DNA from 4 places in the Burkholderia pulmonis genome. Region 2 is predicted to be linked to each of the others. Evidence: predicted binding sites of a transcription regulator. Region 2 holds the regulator's gene; each other region holds the start of a gene.
What was found. Region 2 encodes FNR, which switches genes on or off when oxygen is low (the NO sensors DNR and NnrR bind a similar motif). Its sites were predicted from a motif close to TTGATNNNNATCAA; they were not measured.
Positions count from the first base shown of each region.

Region 1: the regulator FNR is predicted to act here: its motif matches at 2,868-2,881, upstream of clpB (ATP-dependent chaperone ClpB).
Region 3: the regulator FNR is predicted to act here: its motif matches at 2,289-2,302, upstream of AC5LXK_RS25145 (TraR/DksA family transcriptional regulator).
Region 4: the regulator FNR is predicted to act here: its motif matches at 2,512-2,525, upstream of AC5LXK_RS24380 (universal stress protein).

Region 1 covers NZ_OZ480186.1:2,130,845-2,136,010, reverse strand. The annotation lists gene AC5LXK_RS09865 (molybdopterin molybdotransferase MoeA) at 1-628, shown strand, start outside; gene moaD (molybdopterin converting factor subunit 1) at 648-905, shown strand; gene AC5LXK_RS09855 (molybdenum cofactor biosynthesis protein MoaE) at 916-1,392, shown strand; gene AC5LXK_RS09850 (group III truncated hemoglobin) at 1,466-2,026, opposite strand; gene AC5LXK_RS09845 (Rrf2 family transcriptional regulator) at 2,279-2,797, shown strand; gene clpB (ATP-dependent chaperone ClpB) at 2,954-5,166, shown strand, end outside.
Region 2 covers NZ_OZ480187.1:3,297,622-3,302,787, forward strand. The annotation lists gene AC5LXK_RS31560 (DUF3005 domain-containing protein) at 1-270, shown strand, start outside; gene AC5LXK_RS31565 (universal stress protein) at 801-1,268, shown strand; gene fnr (fumarate/nitrate reduction transcriptional regulator Fnr) at 1,372-2,118, shown strand; gene AC5LXK_RS31575 (LysR family transcriptional regulator ArgP) at 2,165-3,058, opposite strand; gene AC5LXK_RS31580 (LysE/ArgO family amino acid transporter) at 3,168-3,788, shown strand; gene AC5LXK_RS31585 (aldo/keto reductase) at 4,123-5,070, shown strand.
Region 3 covers NZ_OZ480187.1:1,869,389-1,874,554, forward strand. The annotation lists gene polX (DNA polymerase/3'-5' exonuclease PolX) at 1-1,580, opposite strand, end outside; gene AC5LXK_RS25145 (TraR/DksA family transcriptional regulator) at 1,730-2,122, opposite strand; gene AC5LXK_RS25150 (glycosyltransferase family 4 protein) at 2,425-3,597, opposite strand; gene AC5LXK_RS25155 (undecaprenyl-phosphate glucose phosphotransferase) at 3,751-5,157, opposite strand.
Region 4 covers NZ_OZ480187.1:1,701,364-1,706,529, reverse strand. The annotation lists gene AC5LXK_RS24390 (response regulator) at 1-211, opposite strand, end outside; gene AC5LXK_RS24385 (PAS domain S-box protein) at 208-2,322, opposite strand; gene AC5LXK_RS24380 (universal stress protein) at 2,643-3,113, shown strand; gene AC5LXK_RS24375 (cupin domain-containing protein) at 3,464-3,970, shown strand; gene AC5LXK_RS24370 (DedA family protein/thiosulfate sulfurtransferase GlpE) at 4,155-5,166, shown strand, end outside.

The DNA of each region.
Region 1 (5,166 bases), on a different replicon from region 2:
CTACAACTCGAACCGCTTCACGCTGCGCGGGCTGCTGGAGCGGCTTGGCTGCCACGTGACCGACTACGGGATCGTGCCCGATTCGCTTGCCGCGACGCGCGACACGCTGCGCGAGGCCGCGCGCGATCACGACGTGATCCTGACGAGCGGCGGCGTATCGGTCGGCGACGAGGATCACGTCAAGCCGGCCGTCGAGGCCGAAGGGCGGCTCGCGCTGTGGCAGATCGCGATGAAGCCCGGCAAGCCGCTCGCGTACGGCGCGGTGCGCCGCGGCGACGATCGCGCCGATGCGCACTTCATCGGGCTGCCCGGCAATCCCGTATCGAGCTTCGTCACGTTCCTGTTGTTCGTGCGGCCGTTCCTGCTGCGCCTGTCCGGCGTGCGCGACGTCGCGCCGCGCGCGTTGTCGCTGCGTGCCGACTTTTCGCAGAACAAGGGCGACCGGCGCAACGAATTCCTGCGTGCGCGCGTCAATGCGGCAGGCGGTCTCGACCTGTTCCCGAACCAGAGCTCGGCGGTGCTGACGTCGACGGTCTGGGGCGACGGCCTGATCGACAATCCGCCCCAGCATGCGATCAGCGCCGGCGAGACCGTACGTTTCATTCCGTTTTCCGAACTGCTGTCGTAACGCGACGGCTCCCCGAACCATGAAGATTCAGCTGAAATTTTTTGCAAGCGTGCGCGAGGCACTGGGCGTGGCCGACGAAGCGGCCGACGTGCCGGACAGCGTGACGACCGTCGGCGACGTGCGCGCGTGGCTGCGCGTGCGCGGCGGCGCGTGGGCCGAGACGCTCGCCGAAGGGCGCGCGCTGCGCATGGCATGCAACCACGAGATGACCGATCCCGACACGCGGCTCACCGAAGGCTGCGAGGTCGCGTTCTTCCCGCCGGTGACGGGCGGTTGAGAGGCTTGCAATGGCAACAGTACGAGTCCAGGCCGACGATTTCGATCTGAATGCCGAAGTCGCGGCATTGCGCGCGCGCAACCCGAAGATCGGTGCGGTCGCGTGCTTCGTCGGCACGGTGCGCGACCTGAACGAAGGCGATTCGGTTGCCGCGATGGAGCTCGAGCACTATCCGGGGATGACCGAAAAGGCGCTCGAGAAGATCGCCGCGGAGGCCGGCCGGCGCTGGCCGGGCATCGACGTCGCGATCGTGCATCGGGTCGGCAGGCTGCTTCCGCTCGACCAGATCGTGATGGTCGCGACGGTCGCGTCGCATCGCGGCGATGCGTTCGCGTCGTGCGAGTTCGTGATGGATTATCTGAAGACCGAAGCGCCGTTCTGGAAGAAGGAAACGACGCCGAACGGCGAGCGCTGGGTCGATGCCCGCAGTACCGACGACGCCGCGCTTGCGCGCTGGGGCGTCGAGTCGGGCAACACGCCGCGCTGAGCGCGGCGCCCGGACAGGCGGTGCGGCCATGTGCCGCAGGGGCGGGTAATCGCCGGGCGTTGCGGGTCGCGCGTTACGCGTCCGGGTCGACGCTGCGGCCGATGATCTTCGTCGGAAACGGTTCGCCGCGGGCGCGCGACGGCAATGCATGCGGATCGTCGCCCGCGTCGCGGCGGCGCGGCGCGATCGCGTCGAGCAGTGCCTGCTGCTCGGGCGGAATCTGATAGTCCCAGCCGAACCGGCTCAATTGCAGGCTCTGCGCGATCCGCAGCGCGGGTTCCATGAAGCGGATCGCCGCGGGCGGTGCATAGCGCGTCTCGACGGTCTTCAGGAACAGCGACAGCCAGCGGCTGAAATGGGCCGGTTCGATACCGTCGAGCGGTTGGTGCGCCTGCTGCACGTTGCCGCGGTATCCCTTGGTGCCGAGCACGAGGCTCGACCAGAACGTCACCATCTTCGGCAGGTGGTCGTCCCAGCGGCCGGCCAGCTTCGCATCGAACACGGGCCCGAGCAGCGGATCGGCGCGCACGCGGTCGTAGAACGCGTAGACGAGATCGCGGATGTTGTCTTCGGTTGGCTCGGCGTCGCGAGGGCGGGCCGGTGCGGTATCGGGCGAGGCGGGCAGGGCAGTCATGGCAAAAGGGCCGGTAGATCGGGGCAACGACGGGGCGGCGGTACGGCAACGGACAAGACGCCGCCCGGATTTTGACGCAAAATAGCGTCCAATTACCCCTGAAAAACGTGTAGATGCCCTGCATCTTATTGCGTGCACGCGATCCCGGCAACCCGGGGCCGCGGGACGGCACCGTCAATCGGCCGCCCGGTACGCATCGCGATCGGCCCGGCGCGCGCAATCGGGCATGATCGATCTTTTCTGTATTCGCCCATGAGACTCACCGACTACACCGACTATTCGCTGCGCGTGATGCTGTACCTTGCCGTCCGCGGCGAGGGGCTCGCGACGATCCAGGAGATCTCGGACGCCTACGGCATCTCGAAAAATCATCTGATGAAAGTCGTGCAGCAGCTCGGCGAGCTGGGATGGGTCGATACCGTGCGCGGCCGCAATGGCGGGCTGCGGCTGTTTCCCGAATCGCTGCAACTGACGGTCGGCCAGGTCGTGCGCGCGACCGAGAGCGACTTCGCGCTGGTCGGATGTTTTTCGGCTGACGGCAGCGAGTCACGCGGCTGCGTGATCGAGCCGCAGTGCCGGCTGAAGGGTGTGCTGGCGGCCGCGCGCGATGCGTTCTTCGCCGAACTCGATCGTCACACGCTCGGCGAACTGGCCGAGCCCGCCTCGCCGCTCGTGGCGCTGCTCGGCATCCGTCCCGTCGCGCTCGTCCGGGCCGCAACGTCGCCGGACGAAGCGCCGGCAGCCGCCGAACCGTCGTCCAACACGCACTGACACGCGGGCGCCGCGCCCCGTACGCCGACCGCGGCCGTCCCCGGGCCGTTTCCAGGATATCTGGCAATTTTTGCGCTGAATCAACCCGAATTTCGCTTGAAAGCCGCATAACCATCCTCATCTTGGTGTTAATCGAAAATTGGAGGTCTCGACTAAATGAGAATCGACAAGCTCACCACCAAGTTCCAGGAAGCACTCGCGGATGCGCAAAGCCTTGCGGCAGGCCGCGACAATCAATACATCGAACCCGTTCACGTGCTCGCGGCGCTGGTCGCCCAGCACGACGGCTCCGCCCGCTCGCTGATGTCGCGTGCCGGCGTTCACGTGCAGGCGCTGCAAGGCGCACTGAACGAAGCCATTTCGCGCCTGCCGCAAGTGACGGGCACGGGCGGCGACATCCAGATCGGCCGTGAGTTGTCCGGGCTGCTGAACCAGGCCGACAAGGAAGCGCAGAAGCTCAACGACACGTTCATCGCGAGCGAGATGTTCCTGCTCGCGGCGTCCGACGACAAGGGCGAAGCCGGCAAGCTCGCGCGTCAGCACGGTCTCACGCGCAAGGCGCTCGAAGCCGCGATCGCCGCGGTGCGCGGCGGCTCGCAGGTGCACAGCCAGGATGCGGAAAGCCAGCGCGAGGCGCTGAAGAAATACACGGTCGACCTGACCGAGCGCGCCCGCGCGGGCAAGCTCGATCCGGTGATCGGCCGCGACGACGAAATCCGCCGTTCGATCCAGATCCTGCAGCGCCGCACGAAGAACAACCCGGTGCTGATCGGCGAGCCGGGCGTCGGCAAGACGGCGATCGTCGAAGGGCTCGCGCAGCGGATCGTCAACGGCGAAGTGCCCGAGACGCTGAAGGGCAAGCGCGTGCTGTCGCTCGACATGGCGGCGCTGCTCGCCGGCGCGAAGTACCGCGGCGAATTCGAGGAGCGCCTGAAGGCCGTGCTGAGCGACATCGCGAAGGACGAAGGCCAGACGATCGTCTTCATCGACGAAATCCACACGATGGTCGGCGCGGGCAAGGCCGAAGGCGCGATGGATGCGGGCAACATGCTGAAGCCGGCGCTGTCGCGCGGCGAGCTGCACTGCATCGGCGCGACCACGCTCGACGAATACCGCAAGTACATCGAGAAGGATGCCGCGCTCGAACGCCGCTTCCAGAAGGTGCTCGTCGACGAGCCGAGCGTCGAGGCGACGATCGCGATCCTGCGCGGGCTGCAGGAAAAGTACGAACTGCACCACGGCGTCGACATCACCGACCCGGCGATCGTCGCCGCGGCCGAGCTGTCGCATCGCTACATCACCGACCGCTTCCTGCCCGACAAGGCGATCGACCTGATCGACGAAGCCGCTTCGAAGATCAAGATGGAAATCGATTCGAAGCCCGAAGAGATGGACAAGCTCGATCGTCGCCTGATCCAGCTGAAGATCGAGCGCGAAGCCGTGAAGAAGGAGCAGGACGAAGCGTCGCAGAAGCGCCTGCAGCTGATCGAGGAAGAGATCGATCGCCTCGGCCGCGAATATGCGGACCTCGACGAGATCTGGACCGCCGAGAAGGCCGCGGTGCAGGGCAGCGCGCAACTGAAGGAAGAGATCGAGAAGGTGCGCGCGGACATCGCGCGGCTGCAGCGTGACGGCAAGCTGGAGAAGGTCGCCGAACTGCAGTACGGCAAGCTGCCGCAGCTCGAGGCGCAACTGAAGCAGGTGACGCAGGCCGAAGAGCAGGAGCAGCACAACCCGACGCGTCCGCGCCTGCTGCGCACGCAGGTCGGCGCCGAGGAAATCGCGGAAGTCGTGTCGCGTTCGACGGGGATTCCCGTGTCGCGGATGATGCAGGGCGAACGCGAGAAGCTGCTGCACATCGAGGAAAAGCTGCACGAGCGCGTGGTCGGCCAGCACGAGGCGATCGGCGCGGTGGCCGATGCGATCCGCCGTTCGCGCGCGGGTCTCGCCGATCCGAACCGCCCGTACGGCTCGTTCCTGTTCCTCGGCCCGACGGGGGTCGGCAAGACCGAGCTGTGCAAGGCGCTGGCATCGTTCCTGTTCGACTCGGAAGAGCACCTGATCCGCATCGACATGAGCGAGTTCATGGAGAAGCACAGCGTCGCGCGGCTGATCGGCGCGCCGCCGGGCTACGTCGGCTACGAGGAAGGCGGCTACCTGACGGAAGCCGTGCGCCGCAAGCCGTACAGCGTGATCCTGCTCGACGAGATCGAGAAGGCGCACCCGGACGTGTTCAACGTGCTGCTGCAGGTGCTCGACGACGGCCGCATGACGGACGGGCAGGGGCGCACGGTCGACTTCAAGAACACGGTCATCGTGATGACGTCGAACCTCGGCTCGCAGGTGATCCAGGCGATGACGGGGGCGCC
Region 2 (5,166 bases):
CCCGACCAGATCACGCGCAGCAATGCGTCGCTCGTCAACGCGATACCGGAAGCCGGCGACGGCTTCGCCGGGTTCGACAGCCGCCCCGGCGGCAACCATCCTGCGTTCGCGCTGCGGGCCGGCTACATGGTGGTCGAGAAAGGCTTCGACGCGCCGCCGGCACACGACGCGCTGTTCGGTCCCGTTCACCGGATGTACGGCAGCACGTACTGGCCCGGCCACGGACGGCGGCCGGAGCGCATCATCGAGCTGACCGTCGTGCCGAGGTAGCCGGCGCGGCGTTTGAATCGGTCGTTCGTTTGCGGAACGCCATCGGTCGCGTGCCGATGGCGCACATCGGCACGCGCGGCCGTGCGCCCATCCGCACGCGGCGCCCAGGCGAACGATTCCGCACATCGGCATCGACCGTCTCATGCAAGCCGCGCATCGCATCGACGCACCTGCGTTGATCGAAGTCATGTCGTCGCGGCGCGCTTGCGATTGAATGGCGATGCGCGCGGCTCATCGGCGCGGCCGCGGTGCCGTGTCGACGCGCGTGGCCGTTCAATGCGCGCGCCGATGCGAGCGCGCGCCGTTTCGCCGACGATGCGGCGAAGCCACACGGCACGCGTCGCGCGGTGCAGCATGCAACGCGCGCATGGCCATTCCGGCCCGCGACGAAAATGACGCGGCGCGCGGCACGACGGCCACCTCACTGCAAAGTCCCCGCCGTTGGTTTACTCTGCCTCGCAGCATTGCGCATTGCCCAGCCTGATCGGCCATCCGGCCGACTTCGTTTCAACCCGCCACTCGGAGACACTATGTACAAGCGTATTCTGGTTGCCGTCGACGGCAGCGACACGTCCCGCCATGCGTTCGATGCCGCGCTGGCGCTCGCGAAAGCGCACGGCGCCGAGCTGCAGCCGTTCTACGTCGTCGAGAACGCCGCGATCTACTACAACGTGCCCGGCTACGATCCGTCCGTGCTGCGCGACCAGCTCGTCGCGCAGGGCAACGCGCTCGCGCAGGATTTCACGAAGCTGATGCAGGCGGCCGGCGTGAAAGGCGAAACGCGGCTGAGCGAAGCGACGTCGCTCAACGATGTCTCGTCGCTGATCCTCGACGGCGCGAAAGCATTCGGCGCCGATCTGCTCGTACTCGGCACGCACGGCCGCCGCGGGTTCCGCCGCCTCGTGCTCGGCAGCATCGCCGAACAATGCGTGCGGCACGCGACGCTGCCCGTGCTGCTGATTCCGGCGGCCGCCAACACGGACGAGCCGGCCGCCTGAACGGCGTCCGGCAGGCGCGGCCGGTCGCGACGTTTTGTCACCCGACAGCGGCAACTTGCGGTGGGACAATGATTCCGTCGATTCAACGCCGGAGTAAACGATCATGCTGACGCCCGTCGCCACTCGCCCCGCCCCCACGCCTCATGCAGGCAGCTGGGCTCCTCGCCAGGCCGCGCACTGCTCGTCATGCGCGATGCGGCATCTGTGCATGCCGCAGGGCCTGGCGCCCGAGGCGCTCAGTCGCCTCGAGTCGGTCATCTGCGCGGCTCGCCCCGTCAAGCGCGGCGAAGCGCTGTTCCGCGAAGGCGACGCATTCGACAACCTCTACGCCGTACGCTCGGGTTCGCTGAAAACCGTCGCGACACGCCATGACGGCCGCGAACAGGTCACGGGCCTGCATCTCGCCGGCGAAGCGCTCGGCCTCGACGGCATCTGCGACGATACCCACCCGCGCACCGCGGTCGCGCTGGAAGACAGCTCCGTCTGCGTGATTCCGTACAGCGCGTTGAAGACGCTGTGCTCGGAAGCCGGCTCGATGCAGTTGCGCATGCATAAGCTGATGAGCGAACAGATCGTGCGCGAAACGTCGCAAACGATGCTGCTCGGTTCGCTGAACGCCGAAGAGCGCGTCGCCGCGTTCCTGCTCGACGTCTCGTCGCGTTACCTGAAGCGCGGTTATTCGCCGTCGGAATTCAACCTGCGGATGACGCGCGAAGACATCGGCAGCTATCTCGGCATGACGCTCGAAACGGTCAGCCGCACGTTGTCGAAATTCCAGAAGCGCGGCCTGATCGAAATGCAGGGCCGCCACGTGCAGATCGTCGACTTCGACGGCCTGCAGCAGGTCTGATCGCGCACGGCGCGCACCTCGCGCGCCGCCTGCATCGCATCCCGCATCAATCGAGAAACAGCGCGGCGCGCGCCTTCAGCGCCGCGCTGAAATCGTCGAGCCAGCCGATCGACAGACGCCAGCTCTGCCAGTAAAGATCGATGTCGATGGTTCGCCCGCGCGACATGTCGATCAGTTCGCCCGCCGCCAGCTGGCGGTCGACCATCCGGTCCGGGCACATTCCCCATCCCAATCCCGTTTCGCACGCGCGCAGATAGCCCGCAACGTGCGGTATCCAGTGCTGCGGCGGATCGAGATCCGCGCGCGTCACGCGCCGGATGAACCGCGCCTGCAGCCCGTCCTTCGGATTGAACATCACGCACGGCGCGCGGCGCAGCGCATCGCGCGTGATGCCCGCCGCGAAATACCGTTCGTAGAACGACGGCGCGCACACCGCGCGATAGCGGATCCGCCCGAGCCGCTCCGACCGGCATCCCTGAATCGGCTCGGCCTGCGCGGTCACGGCGCCCTGCACGCTGCCATCGCGAATGCGCGAGGCCGTGTAGTCCTGGTCGTCGATCACGAGGTCGAGCAGCGTCTCGCGCTCCGTACAGAATGGCCCGACCGCATCGATGAACCACGTCGCGACGCTGTCGTCGTTGACGGCCACGCGCAACGTCGGCCACGCGCTCGCGATCTGGCCCGGCAGCGCCGGCATCCGGCCGCCCAGCTCGGCTTCCAGCAACTGCACGCGTTCGGTATGCCGGCACAGCAGCGCGCCCGACGTCGTCGCGACGCACGGCTGCCCGCGCTTGACGAGCACGCTGCCGACCCGCTCCTCCAGCAGCTTCACGCGCTGCGACACGGCCGACGGCGTGACGTTCAGCTCCCTGGCCGCCCGCTCGAACGAGCCGTGCCGGATCACGGCCGCGAGGGCGTCGAGCAACGCGTAGTCGAGCATTAGATTTCCTTAATCTGCATTAGGTGATTTAGCTTCTCTTAGCTTCGTACTGACCGCAGACTAGCGCTACCCGATTCATTCGTCTACTGCTTCCACGGCTTCCCCCCTCATGAACTGGCTCGCTTTTTCCCACGGCGCCGCACTGTGCGGATCGCTCATCGTCACCATCGGCGCACAGAATGCGTTCGTGCTCCGGCAGGGCATCATGCGCTCGCACGTCGGCAAGATCGTGCTGCTGTGCGCGGTGTCCGACATGATCCTGATCGGCGCAGGCGTCGGCGGCGCATCGGTGCTCGTCGAACGCTACCCGACCTTCGTCCACGTGGTGCTGTACGTCGGCCTCGCGTATCTCGCATGGTTCGGCATCAACGCGCTGCGCCGTGCATTCAAGCCAGGCCACGAAACGCTCGACGTGCGCGGCGACGCGGTCGCGCCGCCATCGCAGAGCGGACTCTCGATCGTGCTGATGACGCTCGCGTTCACTTGGCTCAACCCGCACGTGTATCTCGACACGTTCCTGCTGATCGGCACGGCCGGCGCGCGCGAGCCGGAAGGCGCGCGGCTCGCGTTCGCGATCGGCGCGATGACGGTCAGCGTCGTGTGGTTTCTCGGGCTCGGCTACGGCGCGCGATTGCTGGCGCCGTGGTTCCGCAAGGCGGTAGCGTGGCGCGTGCTGGATGGCGCGATCGGCAGCATGGTGCTGTTTCTCGCGGCGGTGCAGTTGCGCTGAGCGCATCACCCTCGCACGGGCGGCCGCCTGCCGCCCGTCGTCCCCTCCGCTCCGGCGCAACACCGGGGCAGCCAGCCCCCTCGTCGCACCCGTCACAAAAATTCGCTCCCGATCCAACCCGGCCGCACGGAACGCTCGCGCAACGGACGCGGCATCCGCCATCTGCGGCAAGCCGTCCATCATCGCGGCCACGCGCCGCCGGCACGAATCCGCGCGATCGGCGAGAATGTCCGGTGTCCCGCGACAACGGCGGAACCGCCCCGCGCACCCCGCCGCGATCGCCTTGCCCCATCCCGCAGTCCCATCCCTTCACCCGTAGTTACCGGAGCAGAACATGGCACACCGCACCCTCGGCACATCGACCATCCAGGTTTCTCCGCTCGCCTTCGGCGGCAACGTCTTCGGCTGGACCGTCGACGAAAATGCATCGTTCGCACTGCTCGACGCACTCGCCGATACCGGCATCAACTTCATCGATACGGCCGACGTCTATTCGGCGTGGGCACCCGGCAACCAGGGCGGCGAATCGGAAACGATCATCGGCAAGTGGCTCAAGCGCTCCGGCAAGCGCGAACAGGTCGTGATCGCGACCAAGGTCGGCCTGCTCTCGGCGCGCGCGGGGCTGTCGAAAGACAACATCCTGAAGGCCGTCGACGATTCGCTGCGCCGCCTGCAGACCGACTACATCGACCTGTATTTCTCGCACCGCGACCTTGCCGATACGGCCCCGCTCGAAGAAACGCTCGGCGCGTATCAAACGCTGATCGACGCGGGCAAGGTGCACATCATCGGCGCATCGAACTACAGCGGCGCCCGCCTGCGCGAAGCCGCCGACATCAGCCGGCGCGACGGGTTGCCCGCCTACCAGGTCATCCAGCCCGAATACAACCTGATCGACCGCGCCGACTACGAGCGCGATCTCGAGCCGGTCGTGCGCGACCTGAAGCTCGGCGTCGTCAACTATTACGCGCTCGCGAGCGGCTTCCTGTCGGGCAAGTACCGCAGCGAGGCCGACCTGAAGAAGAGCGTGCGCGGCGATCGCGTCGCCGGCTATCTCGACGAACGCGGCCTGCGCATCCTCGCGGCGCTCGATGCCGTATCCGAGAAGCACGGCACGCAGCCGGCCGCGATCGCGCTCGCGTGGCAGATCGCTCGGCCGACCATCACCGCGCCGATCGCGAGCGCGACGTCGCTCGCGCAGCTCGACCTGCTCGGCGCAGCGATCCGCGTTCAGCTCGATCAGGACGATATCCGCCAGATCGACGCGGCCAGCGCAATCTGAAATCGGCGGGGCAGGCCGGTCGACGAAGTCGCGCCAATCCGCGCGGTTCCGCGACCGGTCCGTGCCATGTGCCTTCCGGCGTCGCCGCCTGCGCGA
Region 3 (5,166 bases), 1.4 Mb from region 2:
ATCGCGACCGGTACGCCGGCCTTCGCGGCCTCGCGGCACCAGATGTCCGGCAGATCGAGCCGCCGCGGCTGCGCATCGAGCTCGACGAAGCAGCCGCGCGCCGCAGCCTGCGCGATCACGCGCGGCACATCGAGCTCGCATGCGTCGCGCTCGCCGAGCACGCGGCCGGTCGGGTGCGCGAGAATGGTGAAATGCGGATGATCCATCGCGCGCAGCATGCGATCGGTCTGCGCCTCGCGCGACAGGTCGAAGCCGTCGCGTACCGCGCCGACCACGAGATCGAGCCGGCCGAGCATCGCATCGGGCACATCGAAGCTGCCGTCCTCGCGAATGCCGGCCTCCACGCCCTTGAGCAGCACGAAATCGTCGAACGACGCGTTGACGCGATCGATCTCGTCGAGCTGCCGTGCGAGCCATTCGAAGTCGTTGCGGCCGCGTCCGGCAGGCGGTGCGCGGTCGGTGACGGCCAGGTAAGCAAGCCCGCGCGCACGGGCGGCATCGGCCATCGCGCGCAGGCTGTCGCGGCCGGCCGACGCGTCGGTATGCGCATGCAGGTCGCCATGGACATGCCTGCGCTCGACCAGCGCCGGCAGCGTGTCGGCGCGCGATGCGTCGATCTCGCCGCGATCCTCGCGCAGCTCGGGCGGCACGTCGTGCAACCCGATGGCGGCGTAGACCGATGCCTCCGTGTCGCCGGCAATCCGCTCGTCACCGCGAAACACGCCGTATTCGTTGATCTTCAGGCCGCCGGCCTGTGCGATCCTGCGCAGCGCGATGTTGTGCGCCTTCGAGCCGGTGAAGTAGACGAGCGCCGCGCCGAACGCGTCGGCGTCGACGACGCGCAGGTCGACCTGCAACCCGCTCGCGAGCACGACGCTCGACTTCGTCTTGCCGTGCGCGAGCACGCGCGCCACGTCGCCGTAGCCGACGAACGCTTCGGCGACCGCAACGGGGTCGCGCGCGGTGACGAGGATGTCGAGATCGCCGACCGTCTCGCGCCGACGGCGGAAACTGCCGGCCGGCACGACCTTGCCGACACCGGCGACCGCACGCAGGCGTTCGAGCAACGGCATCAGCGCATGCGCGGCGTCGGGCAGCAGGAAGCGCTGCGGTTCGCGTTGCAGGCGGTCGTCGATCGCTTCGAGCAGATGCGCTTCGGTTTTCGCGCCGAAGCCCGGCAGCTCGCGCACGTGCCCGCTCTTCGCTTCGGCACGCAGCTGTTCGAGCGAATCGACGTGCAGCGCGTCATGCAGCGCCTTCACGCGTTTCGCGCCGAGCCCCGGCACGTCGAGCAGCTCGACGATCGCGCCCGGCAGCGCATGACGCAAGGTTTGCTGGAGTTCGCAGGTACCGGTCGCGGCGATCTCGCGCAGCTTCGACGCGAGATCGGGCCCGATCGACGGAATCTTCCCGAGATCGTCGCCGTTCGCGATCATCGTCGGGATATCGCGGCCGTAGTCGGCGATCGTGCGCGCGGCGTTGCGGTACGCACGCACGCGAAACGGATTGGCGCCCTGGATCTCGAGCATGTCGGCGATCTCGGCGAACACGGCCGCGCACTCGGCATTGTGGATCGGCATGATCGGCGTGGCTCCCTTCCACGTGGATGGCGCCGCGCGCGAGCGCGACGGCGTCTGCCCGCCCGGCATCGCATGTCGACGCTGCCGGGCGCCCGTCCATCATCGTACGCCCGCTGTGCGGCGCGTGCAGCGACGTTGCCGCCGCGACGTCAGAGGGAAGCGCGCGGCGTCGTCGCGTAGTGCCGTTCGTAGATCGACTGGCAATGCGTGCAGCGCTCGGCAGTCGGTCGAGCCAGCAGACGCTCGTAGCCGACCGAGCCGTCGCAGTCGATGCATTCGCCGTAACTGCCGTCGCGCATCCGCTGCTGCGCACGGCCGATCGCGCGCAGTTCGGTCAGCTTCATGCCGATCAATGCATGATCGACGTCGACGAACAGATCCGCGTTCGCCTCGTCGCCCTCGTCCGGCGCCGCGCCGGCCAGGTCCGCATAGGATTCCGACGCGCGCTGGTCTTCGCTCGCGCGGATCTCCGCACGCAGCGTCTGCTCGCTCTCGTTCAGCCGCTGTTTCAGCGTCTGCCGTTGTTGTGGGTCGAGCGACATGGCCGTCTCTCCTGTTCCGGGTTCCGCGCGAAAAAGTGCGGCGCGCGGTGTCGCGCCGGCGCGCGGCAGGCAGGCGTCACCGCCGCTACCGCGCCCGGATGCACGCCCGGAGACATGAAACGCCGGACGCATTCGACGCAGGATAAACCCATTGAACACGCGTGTGTTGACCGGAATCAGCGTGCCGGTTGCACATCCGGAAATCGGGGACCGACGCGAAAACACAGCGTTGCCGGTTTCCTCCGCCGCAGACGTTCCCCCGGCATCGCCCGAGCCGTTGCACCGGGCTGCGTCACCGCCCGTCAGGCATCTGCACGGAGGATGTCGAGCAACACGCGCGCCGAGCGCTGCCAACTGTAATGCCGCGCATGCTCGCGGCCCATCGTGCGCAGTCGCGCACGCAGTTCGGGATCGTCCATCACACGAGCGATTGCGGCGGCAATATCCGGCGGCGAATAGGCGTCGCAGAACAGCGCCGCTCCGCTGCAGACTTCCGGAAGGGAACCTTCGTGCGACACGATGACAGGGCAACCGCACCGCATCGCCTCGAGGGGCGGCAATCCGAATCCTTCGTACAACGATGGAAAAACGAAGCATCCCGCGTGCTCGTACAGCGCTTTCAGTTCGCCGTCGGTCACGTAGCCGGCCCATGTGACGCACGGATCGTCCTCTTTCAGACCGGCCTCCCGTACACCGAATATCTTCGCATTGGCACCGCCCGCAATCACGAAACGCACCTTCGGGTGAGAGGCCCGCATCAATGCAATCGCGGCCAGTGCACGCACGAGATTCTTGCCGGGCGCCAGCGACCCGACGAACAGCACGTAGCCGTCCGTCTCGAGATTCAGGCGCGACAGCACACCGGGATCGGCATCGATCCGGTCGATATGATCCACTGCGCCCGGCACGACGGACAGGCGTGCGGGCGGCACCCCCAGCCGCGCGGCCAGCCGTGCCCGCGAAAAATGCGACACCGTCACGATATGGCGCGCACGCCGCTTCAGGATCGAGAACGCCAAGCGGTACCACAGACGGAACGCGAGCGAATAGCCGGCCGGCAGATCGAAAATCGCCGCATCGTGAATCATCAGCAGCTGATCGCGCTTCGCCAGCGGGCCGATGTTGCACAAGCTCAGCAGGGTTCGGCCGCGCGTCGCACGTGGCAGCGTCCACTGTTCCCACAGCGCGCCGCGCCAGCGCCCGGCGGGCTGCGATCGTGCGCCGGCCGGCATGGCCGCCGGATCGTAATCGGACGGCACGACGAGCGACGGTTCGTCGCCAGCGCTCGCGATGCGTGCGAGTTCGGCGGTCAGTTCGTATGCCGCGCGCTGAACGCCGGTCATGCGCTGTGCCGTGAATTTCCCGTTGATTGCGAGGCTGGGCAACCGCGCGGTGCAAGCGGCCGGGCCGACGCTCCGTTCCGCGCGCGCGTCCTGCAATACCGGTGCGCCTCGCTCCCGAATCGACGTTGACATGATCGTGACTGTTCCGATGGCTGCGGCGCGATGAAGCGCCGCCGGACACCCCGCTGCGCGAAGTGCTGCTGTGCCGTCAGTGTGTCCGTCGCCGTCGATCCGGTCGGTACGTTCGACCGCACAACACACGGCTTTCCGTACGCTTCGTCATCCTCAGAAGGCGTTGCGGCCGAAGAAACCGCGCACGACCGTCAGCAGGATGATCTTCATGTCGAACCAGAAGCTCCAGTTCTGCATGTAGAACAGATCGAACTTCACGCGCGCCTCCATCGCCTCGACCTTGCGCGTCTCGCCGCGATAGCCGTTCACCTGTGCCCATCCGGTGATGCCGGGACGCACGCGGTAGCGGTACATGTAGAAGTCGATCAGTTGCCGATAGAAGTCGTCGTGTTCGATCGCGTGCGGACGCGGGCCGACCACCGACATCTGCCCGAACAGCACGTTGAAGAACTGCGGCAGCTCGTCGAGCGACGTGCGCCGCAGGAATGCGCCGACGCGCGTGATGCGCGAATCGTTGCGCGAGGCCTGCCGCACGATGCCCGGCTGTGCGCGATGCACGCGCATCGTCCTGAACTTGAAGATGTTGAACTCGCGGCCATCGACACCCTTGCGGCGCTGCCTGAACAGCACCGGCCCCGGCGACGACAGCTTGACCGCGATCGCCAGCATCGACAGCAGCGGCAGCAACGGAATCAGCACGCCGAACGCGAACAGCCGGTCGAACGCAAACTTCGCCCATAGCTCCGGCGCGGAGCGCGGCGTGGTCGCGAGATTGATCGCCGGCATGCCGAGCACGTCGGTCGCGGAGCGATCGACGACCGCCATCTGCCGCACGTCGGGCAACAGCCGCAGCTCGACGAACTCGTCGCGCAGCTCGCGCACGATGCGCTGGATCCGCCACTCGTGCGACATCGGCAGCGTGAGCCACACCTCGTCGATCCCGCCGCCGCGAATCAGGTCGCGCAACGCGTCCCAGTCGTCGATCACCGGCACGCCACCGATACCGCCCGCGGCGGCTTGCGCATCGTCGTCGAATACGCAGGCGGCCACGAACGGGCCATTCGGCGCGCGCTGCATCCGCTCGATCGCGACGCGCCCGTACGCCGTTGCACCGACGACGGCAACGCGGCGCTGCCGCATGCGCGGGTCGTCACGCGTCAGCGCGAGCGCCAGCAACGCCGCGCGGCCGAGCAGCAGCGCCGCGTCGCCGGCCAGCACGGTGTGCACGATCCAGCGGGTCGTGACCGTGCCGCCGCGATTCATGATCCACATCGTGCCGGCCACCGTCAGCACGCTCGCGCAAACGACCGCCACCGCCGTCTGCGTCAGCACATGCGCGCCGCCCTGCGCCGCCAAGCCGCCGCGCACAGTGCGCAGGTAGCGCGGCAGCAGCGCCACCGTCAGCACGCACAGCAGCGCGATCGCGCCGCGCTGCGCATCGGACAGTTCGCGCCACGCCAGGCCCGACGCCACCTGCGCGGCGAGCGCCCCGGCCAGCACGAGCACGACGTCGGCCGCTGCGATCGCGGCACGCCGCATCGCATTCGTTCCACCGGACATCGCCTGCAT
Region 4 (5,166 bases), 1.6 Mb from region 2:
CCTTGATCTGCTTGATCAGTTCGACGCCGTTGCGGCCCGGCATCGACAGGTCGAGCACGAGCACCTGGGCGGGCGTCGAGCGCACGAGCGCGATCGTCGACGGGCCGTCGCAGGCTTCGCCGGCCACCTCGAATCCGGTGGCGTTCTGGAGGATGTGCCGCAGACCGTCGCGTACGAGCGTATGGTCGTCGGCGATGAGCACCTTGATCATGTGATGAGCGTTTCCTGTTGAACGGTGCTGAGCGGAAACGAGACGGTAATCGAAAAGCCGCGCGCGAGCGCGGTATCGATGGTCACGTTGCCGCCCAGCATGTGTGCGCGTTCGCGAATGCCGATCAGGCCGAACGATTTGTCCTCGTGGGCCGGACCGCCGGGCGCCGCGCCGCGGCCGTTGTCCGCGACGCGCAGCACGCAAAAACCTTCCTCGATGTCGAGCCGCAGCGCCACGCGCGTCGCATCCGCATGGCGCGCGACGTTCGTCAGCGCTTCCTGGACGATGCGGAACAGCGTGGTCGCCCCCGCACTGGTGAACGACAGGCCGTTGGTTTCGATGTGGCGTTCGACATCGATTCCGTAGCGGTTCGTGAAATCGTTCGCGAGCCATTCGATCGCGGGCACGAGGCCGAGATCGTCGAGCATCACCGGCCGCAGGTCGGCCGCGATGCGCCGCACCGATGCGACCGTCGCGTCGATCAGCCGCCGCATGCCCTGCAGGTGCGACTGCACGCCTGCGTCGGGCTGCGTGCGGCCGGGCGTGCGCAATTGCTGCTCGACGACCGACAGGTCCATCTTCAGTGCGGTGAGCTGCTGCCCGAGATCGTCGTGCAATTCGCGTGCGATGCGCGTCTTTTCCTCTTCGCGCACGTTCTGCAGGTTCGCCGACAGTTCGCGCAGCTCCTCGCGCGACTGCTTCAGCGCGTTCTCGGCACGCAGCCGCTCCGTGATGTCGCGCAGCATCACCGTATAGAGCTTGCCCGACGCGTCGCGGATCTGCGAGATCGATGCCTCGATCGGAAACTCCTCGCCGTTCGCGCGCAGCCCGAACAGCACGCGCTGGCGGCCCATCTGCCGCTCGGACACGCCCGTCACGCCGAACTGGTCGACGTGCTTCGCGTGCGCGGCGCGGAACCGCTCGGGGATGAAGCGCGACAGCGGCGCGCCGATCGCTTCCATCGCGGATACGCCGAACACCTGCTCGGCCATCGGATTGAAGATCACGACCGTCTGCTTCTCGTCGATCGTGATGATCGCTTCCATCGACGAACGGATGATGCCCATCATCCGCGCCTCGTTGAGGATGCCGCGGCTGCTGGCGCCGGCATCGACCGCGGCGCCGGCGCGGCCGCGCAGCAGGGCATGGACGAGGGCCGCGAACGCGAACGACGCGATCAGCCCGGCCGTGAGCACCGTGCCGGCCGCGCGCTGCGCGCCGGTCGAGCCCGGCCGGCCGTCGGCGGAATAGGCGAGCGTCAGCACGGTGCCGCCGAAATTCAGCTCGTCGGTGCGTCGCATCAGGTCGGGCGACGCAGAGGCTTCGTCGGTCGTCGTCTCGACGCTGGCAATCGCGCGCGGATCGCCGCCGGCGGTCATCCACAGGTCGATCCCGCGTTCCGCGTCGAGCGCGCGCTCGACCAGCCGCCGCGGACTCAGCGCCGCGAACAGCAGGCCATCGGCGCGGGCGTCGCGCGGGCCAGACGGTCGGGCGGCTGCCAGCGGCGAGGACGTCGCGGGCAGGAACAGCGTCAGCGTGCGGGCGTCGCGGGACGTATCGTCGTCGGCCGGGTGCACGCCGAGCGCGATGTCGCCGGTCTGCAGCGCGCGCGCGAGCGGCGCGGCATCGGACGCGCCGAAGCGCACGACCGGCGAATTCGACGCGGGGGCACTGAGCGTCGCGGCCGCGAGCGGGCCGGGCGGCAGCGGTCTGGCGCCGGCGAGGGCGCTGCGTGCGGCGGGCGTCAGCGGGGCATAGCCGATCTGCCGGACCGGCGAGCGGGCGCTGTCGAGATCGAGCGTTTCGGCATAGCGGCGCCATTGCTCGGGCGTCATGTCCGGGACGAGACCGAACGCGCCGCGCGCGCCTTCGAGCACGGCGACGCCGGTCTGCAACTCGTGGCGCAGCATCGCGGTCACGTGCGTCGTGCGGCGTTCGAAACGCGTATGAACGGCGGCTTGCCACTGCTCGCGCACCAGCAGCGCGACGCCGAGCGACAGCACCGCGCCGGCGCACAGCGCAACGACGCCGGCCGCGAGCGGCTGGCGTAACATGGTCTGAAGGTGCGTGGGCCCTCGGGCGTCACGCGTCGGGGTTCCACTGGCGGTCATTCGATGGCCATTCTGTAGTTCGGGCTGCCCGGGGCACTCGGGCAGCACGGCAAAACCGGGGAAAACTCGCACCGGCTGCGTGCAACGACTATTTTCAAGATGAAATTGTGCGCGTTTTACACGTTTTTTGTAATGGGGTCAGCTGAAATTGCGGCAAACGGCGCGTAGCAACGGGCGCGCGGGCCGCGCTTGACGCGCGTCAACGGGCGCGTCGGCACGTGGGGCAGACTGTTCGGCAGGCGAGCCGGCACCGGGCCGGCTCGCGGTGACGGGCCGCCGTTGCGCAGTGCGCGACGCGTGCCCGGTCGGAGGGACGGACCATGTACAAGCGGATTTTCGTCGGGCTCGACGGTAGCCCGAGCGCGCGTCTCGCGCTGAACGAGGCGATCCGGATCGCGGCGGCGTCCGGCGGTGAAGTGACCTGCGCGTATGTCGTCGAGCATCGGCCGCAACTCGTCGATGTCGACGCGGGTTTCGCGGCCGAGCGCGACGGCGATGCGGCCGCGACCGATGCCGCGACGCCGGTGCTCGACGACGCGAAAGCGGTACTCGCGCAGCAGCACGTGCAGGGCACCGTGCGCGCGCTCGACGCATACGGCGAGGACATCGCGACGGTACTGATGCGCACGGCGGCCGAAGCCGACGCCGACCTGATCGTGATGGGCACGAGCGGTCGGCACGGCCTGCGCAGGCTGTTGCTCGGCAGTGTCGCGGAATCGCTGCTGCGTGCGGCCGACCGGCCGGTGCTGCTGGTGCGGCACGGCGAACCGGGCGCGACGGCGGCGGCGTAGCGCCCGCGATGCGGCGCAACCGCATCCGCGGGCGCCGCGCTGCATCCGCCGGAAGTCTGCCGGATCACACGCGCGATGCGCTGATCGGCGCATCGCGCGCAAGCACGCCTGTCGCTGCAGTCGCAGCCAGCTGGAAAAGGGTGCCCCGAACGTACCTGCATGGTCGCGATTGCACGCACACGGTTGCATCCCGACACGCAGTTCTGGCAGCATCGACCGGTGTTCGCTTGTTCGCCGCGCGCATGGCCGCGGCGATCGACGCAGGGGCATCCGGCTGGAACCGGTCGCATGGGTGATGAACCCGGCCGGTCGCCGGATGCCGGTTTCCTACCTTACCGACGTCATCCGCCATGCCGATTTCCGCCACCGACCTGATTCGCCAGTTCGACCTGCAGCCGCATCCCGAAGGCGGCTATTTCCGCGAAACCTACCGTGCGACCGACTCGGTCGTGCGTCCGGCCGACGGTGCGCCCCGTGCCGCGTCGACCGCGATCTACTACCTGCTGTGCGACGGTGCCTATTCGTCGTGGCACCGGATCCGTTCCGACGAGGTCTGGCATTTCTATGCGGGCGACCCGATCGAAGTGTGGGTGCTCGACGCGCGCGACGGGCTGACGATCCACCGGCTCGGCAACCCGCTCACGCATCCGGGCACCGTGTTCCAGGCGGTCGTGCCGGCCGGCAGCTGGTTCGGCGCGCGCTGCGCGTCGCCGGAGCACGTCTCGCTCGTCGGCTGCACGGTTGCGCCGGGGTTCGAGTTCGCGGAATTCGAGCTCGCCGATGCCGCCGCGCTGGCCGCCGCGTTTCCCGCTTACGCGGAACACGTCGCCCGGCTCGCGCATCGCACGGACGTGTGACTGTCACGGTCGTGTCACCCTCGGCGCAATGCCCGTGCCGAGGGCCGGTGTTCCGCGCGACCGCGGCCAAACCCGTTTAGAATGCGCGTGATGCACCGGTCGATCGCGGCATACCGCGGCGGCCGATGCGCAGCCGTACCGACGGCCCCGTCGCTCGGCCCGCATGTCTTCCAGGAGCGCCGCCGTGTGGCACTTTCCGATTGCAATTCCATCGTCGCTCGGCCCGTGGGCCGTGTTCGCCAGCGTGTTGATCACGCAACTCGGCGTGCCGGTGCCGGCCGTGCCGATGCTGATTCTCGGCGGCACGATGGCGGCAATGGGGCAGGCGTCGTGGGTCAGCATGTTCGCGGCGGCGATCGGCGCGACGATGCTCGCCGATTCGCTGTGGTTCTTCATGGGCCGCACGCGCGGCCGGCGCCTGCTGAACGGGCTCGTGCGCTTCTCGCTGTCGCTCGACACGACGCTGCGCTTCGCCCGTAACGTATTCGAAAGGTACGGCGCGCCGCTGCTCGTGCTGTCGAAATTCCTGCCGGGCCTCGGGCTCGTGTCGGCGCCGCTGCTCGGCACGACCGCGATCGGCATCGGCGTGTTCCTGTTCTGGGATCTGGCCGGCGCGTCGCTGTGGGCCGCGTTCTGGCTGATCGGCGGTGCCGCGATTCACGACCAGATCGTCCAGTTCGTGCTGTGGGTACGCGCGAGCGGCGGCACGATCCTCGACGCGTTCCTCGCGATCTTCATCACGTTCCTGCTGTACCGCTGGGTACGCCGCGTGCAGTTCCGCCGCTATCTCGCGCAGGTGCGCATCTCGCCGCCGCAGCTCGTCGAGATGATGACGTCGGACGAACCGCCGCTGATCTTCGACGCGCGGCCGAAAGCGATCCGCGAGCGCGAGCCGTACCGGATTGCCGGCGCGGTGCCGGTCGATCTCGATTCGCCGGACCTGCTCGACCCGGAAATGCTGAAACGGCCGATTGTCGTCTACTGCGTGTGCCCTAACGAGGCCACGGCGAAGCGCCTGATCGCGAAGATGCAGCGCAAGAAGATGATCCACAACATCCGTGCGCTGAAGGGCGGTCTCGATGCGTGGGAAAAGCACGGCTTCCCGGTCGAGCCGCTGCCGGCCGATCTCGATGCATCTCGCTATTTCGTACGTCCTGAACACGGCGCAGTCGAAGGCGAATATACGGTGCGCGCGA